Regions from separate parts of the Peribacillus sp. FSL E2-0159 genome, predicted to be linked through region 3. Evidence: a T-box and tRNA genes for the amino acid it is inferred to sense, from the RefSeq annotation. Region 3 holds a T-box; the other regions hold tRNA genes.
What was found. The T-box of region 3 lies ahead of proS (proline--tRNA ligase). A T-box ahead of a tRNA ligase gene usually reads a tRNA of that ligase, here a tRNA-Pro.
Positions count from the first base shown of each region.

Region 1: it encodes a tRNA-Pro, which carries the amino acid that the T-box ahead of proS (proline--tRNA ligase) is inferred to sense. The anticodon was not compared.
Region 2: it encodes a tRNA-Pro, which carries the amino acid that the T-box ahead of proS (proline--tRNA ligase) is inferred to sense. The anticodon was not compared.

Region 1 is NZ_CP152053.1:5,236,140-5,238,375, reverse strand. Features, by position in the region: rRNA gene NYE63_RS25665 (23S ribosomal RNA) at 1-584, shown strand, start outside; rRNA gene rrf (5S ribosomal RNA) at 703-818, shown strand; tRNA gene NYE63_RS25655 (tRNA-Val) at 830-905, shown strand; tRNA gene NYE63_RS25650 (tRNA-Thr) at 917-992, shown strand; tRNA gene NYE63_RS25645 (tRNA-Lys) at 1,013-1,088, shown strand; tRNA gene NYE63_RS25640 (tRNA-Leu) at 1,097-1,178, shown strand; tRNA gene NYE63_RS25635 (tRNA-Gly) at 1,187-1,261, shown strand; tRNA gene NYE63_RS25630 (tRNA-Leu) at 1,274-1,362, shown strand; tRNA gene NYE63_RS25625 (tRNA-Arg) at 1,372-1,448, shown strand; tRNA gene NYE63_RS25620 (tRNA-Pro) at 1,460-1,536, shown strand; tRNA gene NYE63_RS25615 (tRNA-Ala) at 1,554-1,629, shown strand; tRNA gene NYE63_RS25610 (tRNA-Met) at 1,658-1,734, shown strand; tRNA gene NYE63_RS25605 (tRNA-Ile) at 1,745-1,821, shown strand; tRNA gene NYE63_RS25600 (tRNA-Ser) at 1,844-1,936, shown strand; tRNA gene NYE63_RS25595 (tRNA-Met) at 2,040-2,113, shown strand; tRNA gene NYE63_RS25590 (tRNA-Asp) at 2,120-2,195, shown strand; tRNA gene NYE63_RS25585 (tRNA-Phe) at 2,218-2,236, shown strand, end outside.
Region 2 is NZ_CP152053.1:289,814-292,049, reverse strand. Features, by position in the region: rRNA gene NYE63_RS01595 (16S ribosomal RNA) at 1-646, opposite strand, end outside; tRNA gene NYE63_RS01590 (tRNA-Gly) at 742-815, opposite strand; tRNA gene NYE63_RS01585 (tRNA-Pro) at 845-921, opposite strand; tRNA gene NYE63_RS01580 (tRNA-Arg) at 929-1,005, opposite strand; tRNA gene NYE63_RS01575 (tRNA-Leu) at 1,024-1,109, opposite strand; tRNA gene NYE63_RS01570 (tRNA-Leu) at 1,169-1,250, opposite strand; tRNA gene NYE63_RS01565 (tRNA-Lys) at 1,260-1,335, opposite strand; tRNA gene NYE63_RS01560 (tRNA-Gln) at 1,345-1,419, opposite strand; tRNA gene NYE63_RS01555 (tRNA-Asp) at 1,498-1,573, opposite strand; tRNA gene NYE63_RS01550 (tRNA-Glu) at 1,599-1,670, opposite strand; tRNA gene NYE63_RS01545 (tRNA-Ser) at 1,688-1,778, opposite strand; tRNA gene NYE63_RS01540 (tRNA-Asn) at 1,787-1,861, opposite strand; gene NYE63_RS01535 (SprT family protein) at 2,009-2,236, opposite strand, start outside.
Region 3 is NZ_CP152053.1:3,421,858-3,424,093, reverse strand. Features, by position in the region: gene NYE63_RS16635 (LLM class flavin-dependent oxidoreductase) at 1-488, shown strand, start outside; T-box leader at 1,033-1,249, shown strand; gene proS (proline--tRNA ligase) at 1,313-2,236, shown strand, end outside.

The sequences.
Region 1 (2,236 bases), 1.8 Mb from region 3:
TCGTAGAGTGTAAAGGCACAAGGGAGCTTGACTGCGAGACCTACAAGTCGAGCAGGGACGAAAGTCGGGCTTAGTGATCCGGTGGTTCCGCATGGAAGGGCCATCGCTCAACGGATAAAAGCTACCCCGGGGATAACAGGCTTATCTCCCCCAAGAGTCCACATCGACGGGGAGGTTTGGCACCTCGATGTCGGCTCATCGCATCCTGGGGCTGTAGTCGGTCCCAAGGGTTGGGCTGTTCGCCCATTAAAGCGGTACGCGAGCTGGGTTCAGAACGTCGTGAGACAGTTCGGTCCCTATCCGTCGCGGGCGCAGGAAATTTGAGAGGAGCTGTCCTTAGTACGAGAGGACCGGGATGGACGCACCGCTGGTGTACCAGTTGTCTTGCCAAAGGCATAGCTGGGTAGCTACGTGCGGACGGGATAAGTGCTGAAAGCATCTAAGCATGAAGCCCCCCTCAAGATGAGATTTCCCATGGCGCAAGCTAGTAAGATCCCTGAAAGATGATCAGGTTGATAGGTCAGAGGTGGAAGCGTGGCGACATGTGGAGCTGACTGATACTAATAGATCGAGGACTTAACCAACGCTTTAAAAAAATGAAATACCTTCTTATTATCTAGTTTTGAAGGAATGAAAATTTCTTCTTGCATTTTCTCAAAAAGACGTTATAATAATATATGTCTTGAAAAAATGTAAACATTGTTTGGTGACGATAGCGAAGAGGTCACACCCGTTCCCATTCCGAACACGGCAGTTAAGCTCTTCAGCGCCGATGGTAGTTGGGGGTTTCCCCCTGTGAGAGTAGGACGTCGCCAAGCAGGTTTTATATGGAGGATTAGCTCAGCTGGGAGAGCATCTGCCTTACAAGCAGAGGGTCGGCGGTTCGATCCCGTCATCCTCCACCATTTTTACACCTGCCGGTGTAGCTCAACTGGTAGAGCAACTGACTTGTAATCAGTAGGTTGGGGGTTCAAGTCCTCTTGCCGGCACCATTTAAATTTAGTACAAGCACGAGCCATTAGCTCAGTTGGTAGAGCATCTGACTTTTAATCAGAGGGTCGAAGGTTCGAATCCTTCATGGCTCACCATTTTATATGCGGGTGTGGCGGAATTGGCAGACGCACCAGACTTAGGATCTGGCGCCGCAAGGCGTGGGGGTTCAAGTCCCTTCACCCGCATCTTTCATGCGGAAGTAGTTCAGTGGTAGAATACAACCTTGCCAAGGTTGGGGTCGCGGGTTCGAATCCCGTCTTCCGCTCCACTTTTCGTATGTGCCGGGGTGGCGGAACTGGCAGACGCACAGGACTTAAAATCCTGCGGTAGGTGACTACCGTACCGGTTCGATTCCGGTCCTCGGCACCATCATAATATGCGCCCGTAGCTCAATTGGATAGAGCATCTGACTACGAATCAGAAGGTTGTAGGTTCGACTCCCGCCGGGCGCACCATGTTTTTATTGCGGGAAGTAGCTCAGCTTGGTAGAGCACTTGGTTTGGGACCAAGGGGTCGCAGGTTCGAATCCTGTCTTCCCGACCACGTGATTTTTAATGAATGGGGCCTTAGCTCAGCTGGGAGAGCGCCTGCCTTGCACGCAGGAGGTCAGCGGTTCGATCCCGCTAGGCTCCACCATTTTTCAATCAGATACTTATATTATATTGGCGGTGTAGCTCAGCTGGCTAGAGCGTACGGTTCATACCCGTGAGGTCGGGGGTTCGATCCCCTCCGCCGCTACCAATAAATATAAGGACCTTTAGCTCAGCTGGTTAGAGCAGACGGCTCATAACCGTCCGGTCGTAGGTTCGAGTCCTACAAGGTCCACCATATTCATTTTTTTAAAAGCCGTGGAGGTATACCCAAGTTCGGCTGAAGGGATCGGTCTTGAAAACCGACAGGGGAGTCAAATCCCGCGGGGGTTCGAATCCCTCTACCTCCTCCATTTTTTTAAAAGCAGCAAGTTGTTTTGAAACCAGCCTTACATAAAGGAAGCGGACGAAACAATATACACGAAAACTTGATGCGAATCGTTTCATTATTACCGTCGCGGGGTGGAGCAGTCCGGTAGCTCGTCGGGCTCATAACCCGAAGGTCGCAGGTTCAAATCCTGTCCCCGCAATTATTAGGTCCCGTGGTGTAGCGGTTAACATGCCTGCCTGTCACGCAGGAGATCGCGGGTTCGATTCCCGTCGGGACCGCCATTCTTTAAATTTAATACATAGTGGCTCAGTAGCTCAGTCGG
Region 2 (2,236 bases), 2.7 Mb from region 3:
TCCAATGACCCTCCACGGTTGAGCCGTGGGCTTTCACATCAGACTTAAGGAACCACCTGCGCGCGCTTTACGCCCAATAATTCCGGACAACGCTTGCCACCTACGTATTACCGCGGCTGCTGGCACGTAGTTAGCCGTGGCTTTCTGGTTAGGTACCGTCAAGGTACCAGCAGTTACTCTGGTACTTGTTCTTCCCTAACAACAGAACTTTACGACCCGAAGGCCTTCTTCGTTCACGCGGCGTTGCTCCGTCAGACTTTCGTCCATTGCGGAAGATTCCCTACTGCTGCCTCCCGTAGGAGTCTGGGCCGTGTCTCAGTCCCAGTGTGGCCGATCACCCTCTCAGGTCGGCTACGCATCGTCGCCTTGGTGAGCCATTACCTCACCAACTAGCTAATGCGCCGCGGGCCCATCTATAAGTGACAGCGTAAACCGTCTTTCCATCTTCTCTCATGCGAGAAAAGAACGTATCCGGTATTAGCTCCGGTTTCCCGAAGTTATCCCAGTCTTATAGGCAGGTTGCCCACGTGTTACTCACCCGTCCGCCGCTAATCTCAGGGAGCAAGCTCCCATCGATTCGCTCGACTTGCATGTATTAGGCACGCCGCCAGCGTTCGTCCTGAGCCAGGATCAAACTCTCCGAAGAAATGTTTGACTTGCTCATTTGCTTTTTTGATAGTGTGTGCTCACTTAAAATTTAACGTTGGCGCTTTGTTTTGTTCAGTTTTCAAAGAGCAATAATGGAGCGGGTGAAGAGAATCGAACTCTCATCATCAGCTTGGAAGGCTGAGGTTTTACCACTAAACTACACCCGCATTTAATTTTAAAATATTTTCAGAAAGAATGGTCGGGAAGACAGGATTCGAACCTGCGACCCCTTGGTCCCAAACCAAGTGCTCTACCAAGCTGAGCTACTTCCCGTAAAATATGGTGCGCCCGGCGGGAGTCGAACCTACAACCTTCTGATTCGTAGTCAGATGCTCTATCCAATTGAGCTACGGGCGCTAATTTCTATGATGTTATTGGTGCGGCCGAGAGGAGTCGAACCTCCACGGGGTTTCCCCCACTAGGCCCTCAACCTAGCGCGTCTGCCATTCCGCCACGACCGCGAAAGCGACTTTGTAAGTTTAACACCTTTTCAACTTGATGTCAAGTAGAAAAATATCAGTGCGGGTGAAGGGACTTGAACCCCCACGCCTTGCGGCGCCAGATCCTAAGTCTGGTGCGTCTGCCAATTCCGCCACACCCGCGAAAATAAATGGTGAGCCATGAAGGATTCGAACCTTCGACCCTCTGATTAAAAGTCAGATGCTCTACCAACTGAGCTAATGGCTCTAAATATAATGGCTGGGCTAGAAGGGATCGAACCTTCGCATGACGGAATCAAAATCCGTTGCCTTACCGCTTGGCTATAGCCCAATAATCAAATACTGATTAACAGTCAGGATATTATTATATCACGATAACATTATTTTTACAAGTGTTTTTTTAAAAAAATGGCGGTCCCGACGGGAATCGAACCCGCGATCTCCTGCGTGACAGGCAGGCATGTTAACCGCTACACCACGGGACCAGTATTATGATTTTCTAAAAGAAAGTGACCCATACGGGATTCGAACCCGTGTTACCGCCGTGAAAGGGCGGTGTCTTAACCGCTTGACCAATGGGCCTTGATGAAATATGTAGCTGGCGGAGAAGGAGGGATTTGAACCCTCGCGCCGCTTACGCGACCTACACCCTTAGCAGGGGCGCCTCTTCAGCCTCTTGAGTACTTCCCCAAAAAAAATGGCTCCGCAGGTAGGACTCGAACCTACGACCGTTCGGTTAACAGCCGAATGCTCTACCACTGAGCTACTGCGGAATAATGAAAATTGGGTTCCTTTTTCACGCTCAAGGACCTAAGTGTTTGTCGTTAAGAACAAGTTGTTATCTTGTCGACTCTTATGATTATAAAGAGGTTACAACTTAAAGTCAAGGGTTCTTTTGTTTTTTTTTATATTTTTGTTTTTCATTCCTTAAACCCTTGGTAAATCAACGTTCCACGACATTTACCACAAACGAAACGGGTAGTGTCGATTCGTTTTTTTCTTATATACATCTGCTGACAGTCTTCACATTTATATTGAATAGTATTCATCTTTTTCTTTAATTGGTTAGACGGCAGCGCCTCGCAAAATCTCGGTGCCCCCACTTTTTTAAGTAAATGCTTAAAGTCAGCATCACGATGCTGGTACCC
Region 3 (2,236 bases):
CATCGACAGATTCGGCGAATTTAGCTGCTCAATTAGGGTTGCCATATGTGTTTGCCTCACACTTTGCACCTAGGCATATGGAGGAAGCCATCTCGATTTATCGAAATCGATTCCAACCTTCTGACTATCTTGATTCTCCATACATGATGGTTTGTTTAAATGTGATTGCAACTGAAACAGATGAGGAAGCGAAAAGAGAATCAACAACGATGCAACAATTTTTCCTAAATATAGTACAAGGTACACAATTTCCATTGCAGCCACCAGTAGATAGCATGGATAACCTATGGAGCGAACCTGAGAAAGAAATGGCTTCCTCGATGACCAGTGAAGCGTTAATGGGAAGTAAAGAGACAGTAAGAGCACAGTTAACAAATTTCCAAGAGAAGTATAATGTAGATGAAATAATGGCTGTTTCCTTTATCTTTAATCCTGAGAAACAAAAGCGGTCATATCAAATCTTTAAGGAAATTGTTGAAGGTAAATAAATAGCAGGAAACACCTCTGTTATGGAGTTAAGGGGGGATGGTATCACGTTATCTTTTAAATTAAATTGTATTTTTTAATATAACAGACGTTAAGGCCGTGGTTTAGTAAATGTGATCACGGCTTTTTCTGTTTGCCTTAATTTACTTAATATGTGACGAAATACGCTTGAACGATAACATTCTTTAATCCATAAAGGAATAAGGCTAATATTGAAGAAGTCTTTATTGAACTATCGGGGCAGGATAGTTGAAGAGTGCTGTTTGATCTTATTCAACAATTGGGCCAGATTATGGAGCAACGCCTTTAAAGAAAATTGGATTTCTAGGTTAAAGTTTTGAAGAGATTGTAAAATTTTATACTTAAAGTAACTGGCAGGTTAATTCAATAAGCAAAAATTAAAACATTTCTTTTTATGATTATAAGAAGGAGTAAATATTTAAATGCTTCTATTATTTTTATCTGCTTAGTTATTTTAGTAGCTTTTGTTTGTGTTACAGTAATAATTGAATTACTTTTAGCAAACTGATATATTAATTTATAAATATGTAATCAATGATGTGATCAAGTAAATAAGGATTGTGAAACAGAAAATATAGCCTTGGCTGAAAGCTATATCACCCCTTCTTATTGAACCCTACCACGGAGATGTTGATAAAAATTAACCGAGTCGTTTCGTTACAAACGTTTAGAGGACTTAATATTTATTATTAATGTTGAACTAAGGTGGTACCACGTCTATTAGCGTAAAGACGTCCTTTTTTAAGGACTCTTTATGCTTTTTTTATTTTTTAAAGTTATTTCATTTTCTCAGGAGGAAAAGACGATGTCACAAAAAACAGACGATTTTTCAAAATGGTATATTGATACGATTCAAAAAGCTGATTTAATGGATTACACCCCAGTTCGTGGTTGTATTGCATTTAAGCCAGATGGCTATGAACTATGGGAACATATTCAAGAAGAGATGGATAAACGGTTTAAAGAAACAGGTCATCGCAATGCATACTTCCCAATGTTAATTCCAGAATCCTTCTTCGAAAAGGAAAAGGATCATATTGAAGGATTCTCACCAGAGCTTCCTTGGGTAACAGAAGCAGCAGGAGAGAAATTAGAAGAACGTTTAGCACTGCGTCCAACTTCAGAAACAATGATTGGACATTTGTATTCAAACTGGATTAAAAGTTATCGAGATCTTCCAGTTTTAATTAATCAATGGGCAAATGTATTCCGTTGGGAAAAGAAAACTCTTCCATTCATCCGTACCTCTGAATTTTTATGGCAAGAAGGTCATACTGCTCATGTGGATCAAGAAGATGCGCGTAAGGAAACAATGCAAATGTTAACTATTTATAAAGAAGTCGTAGAAGGATTACTTGCGATTCCAGTTTATGATGGGCAAAAGACACCATTAGAACGCTTTGCTGGTGCGATTGATACATTCTCCATTGAAGCAATGATGAAAGATGGAAAAGCCGTACAAGCAGGTACCTCACACTACTTAGGTACAAAATTTGCGGAAGCATTTGATATAAAATATTTAAATAAAGAAAATAAACACGCATATGTTCATACAACATCTTGGGGTACGTCCACACGTTTAATTGGTTCGGTCATCATGGTTCATGGCGATGAACAAGGTCTTGTTTTACCACCAAAAATAGCACCGACTCAAGTTGTTTTGATTCCAGTTGGTCCATGGAAAAAGAACCATGCAATTATGGAGAAATTAGATGAAATCTTTGCAGCT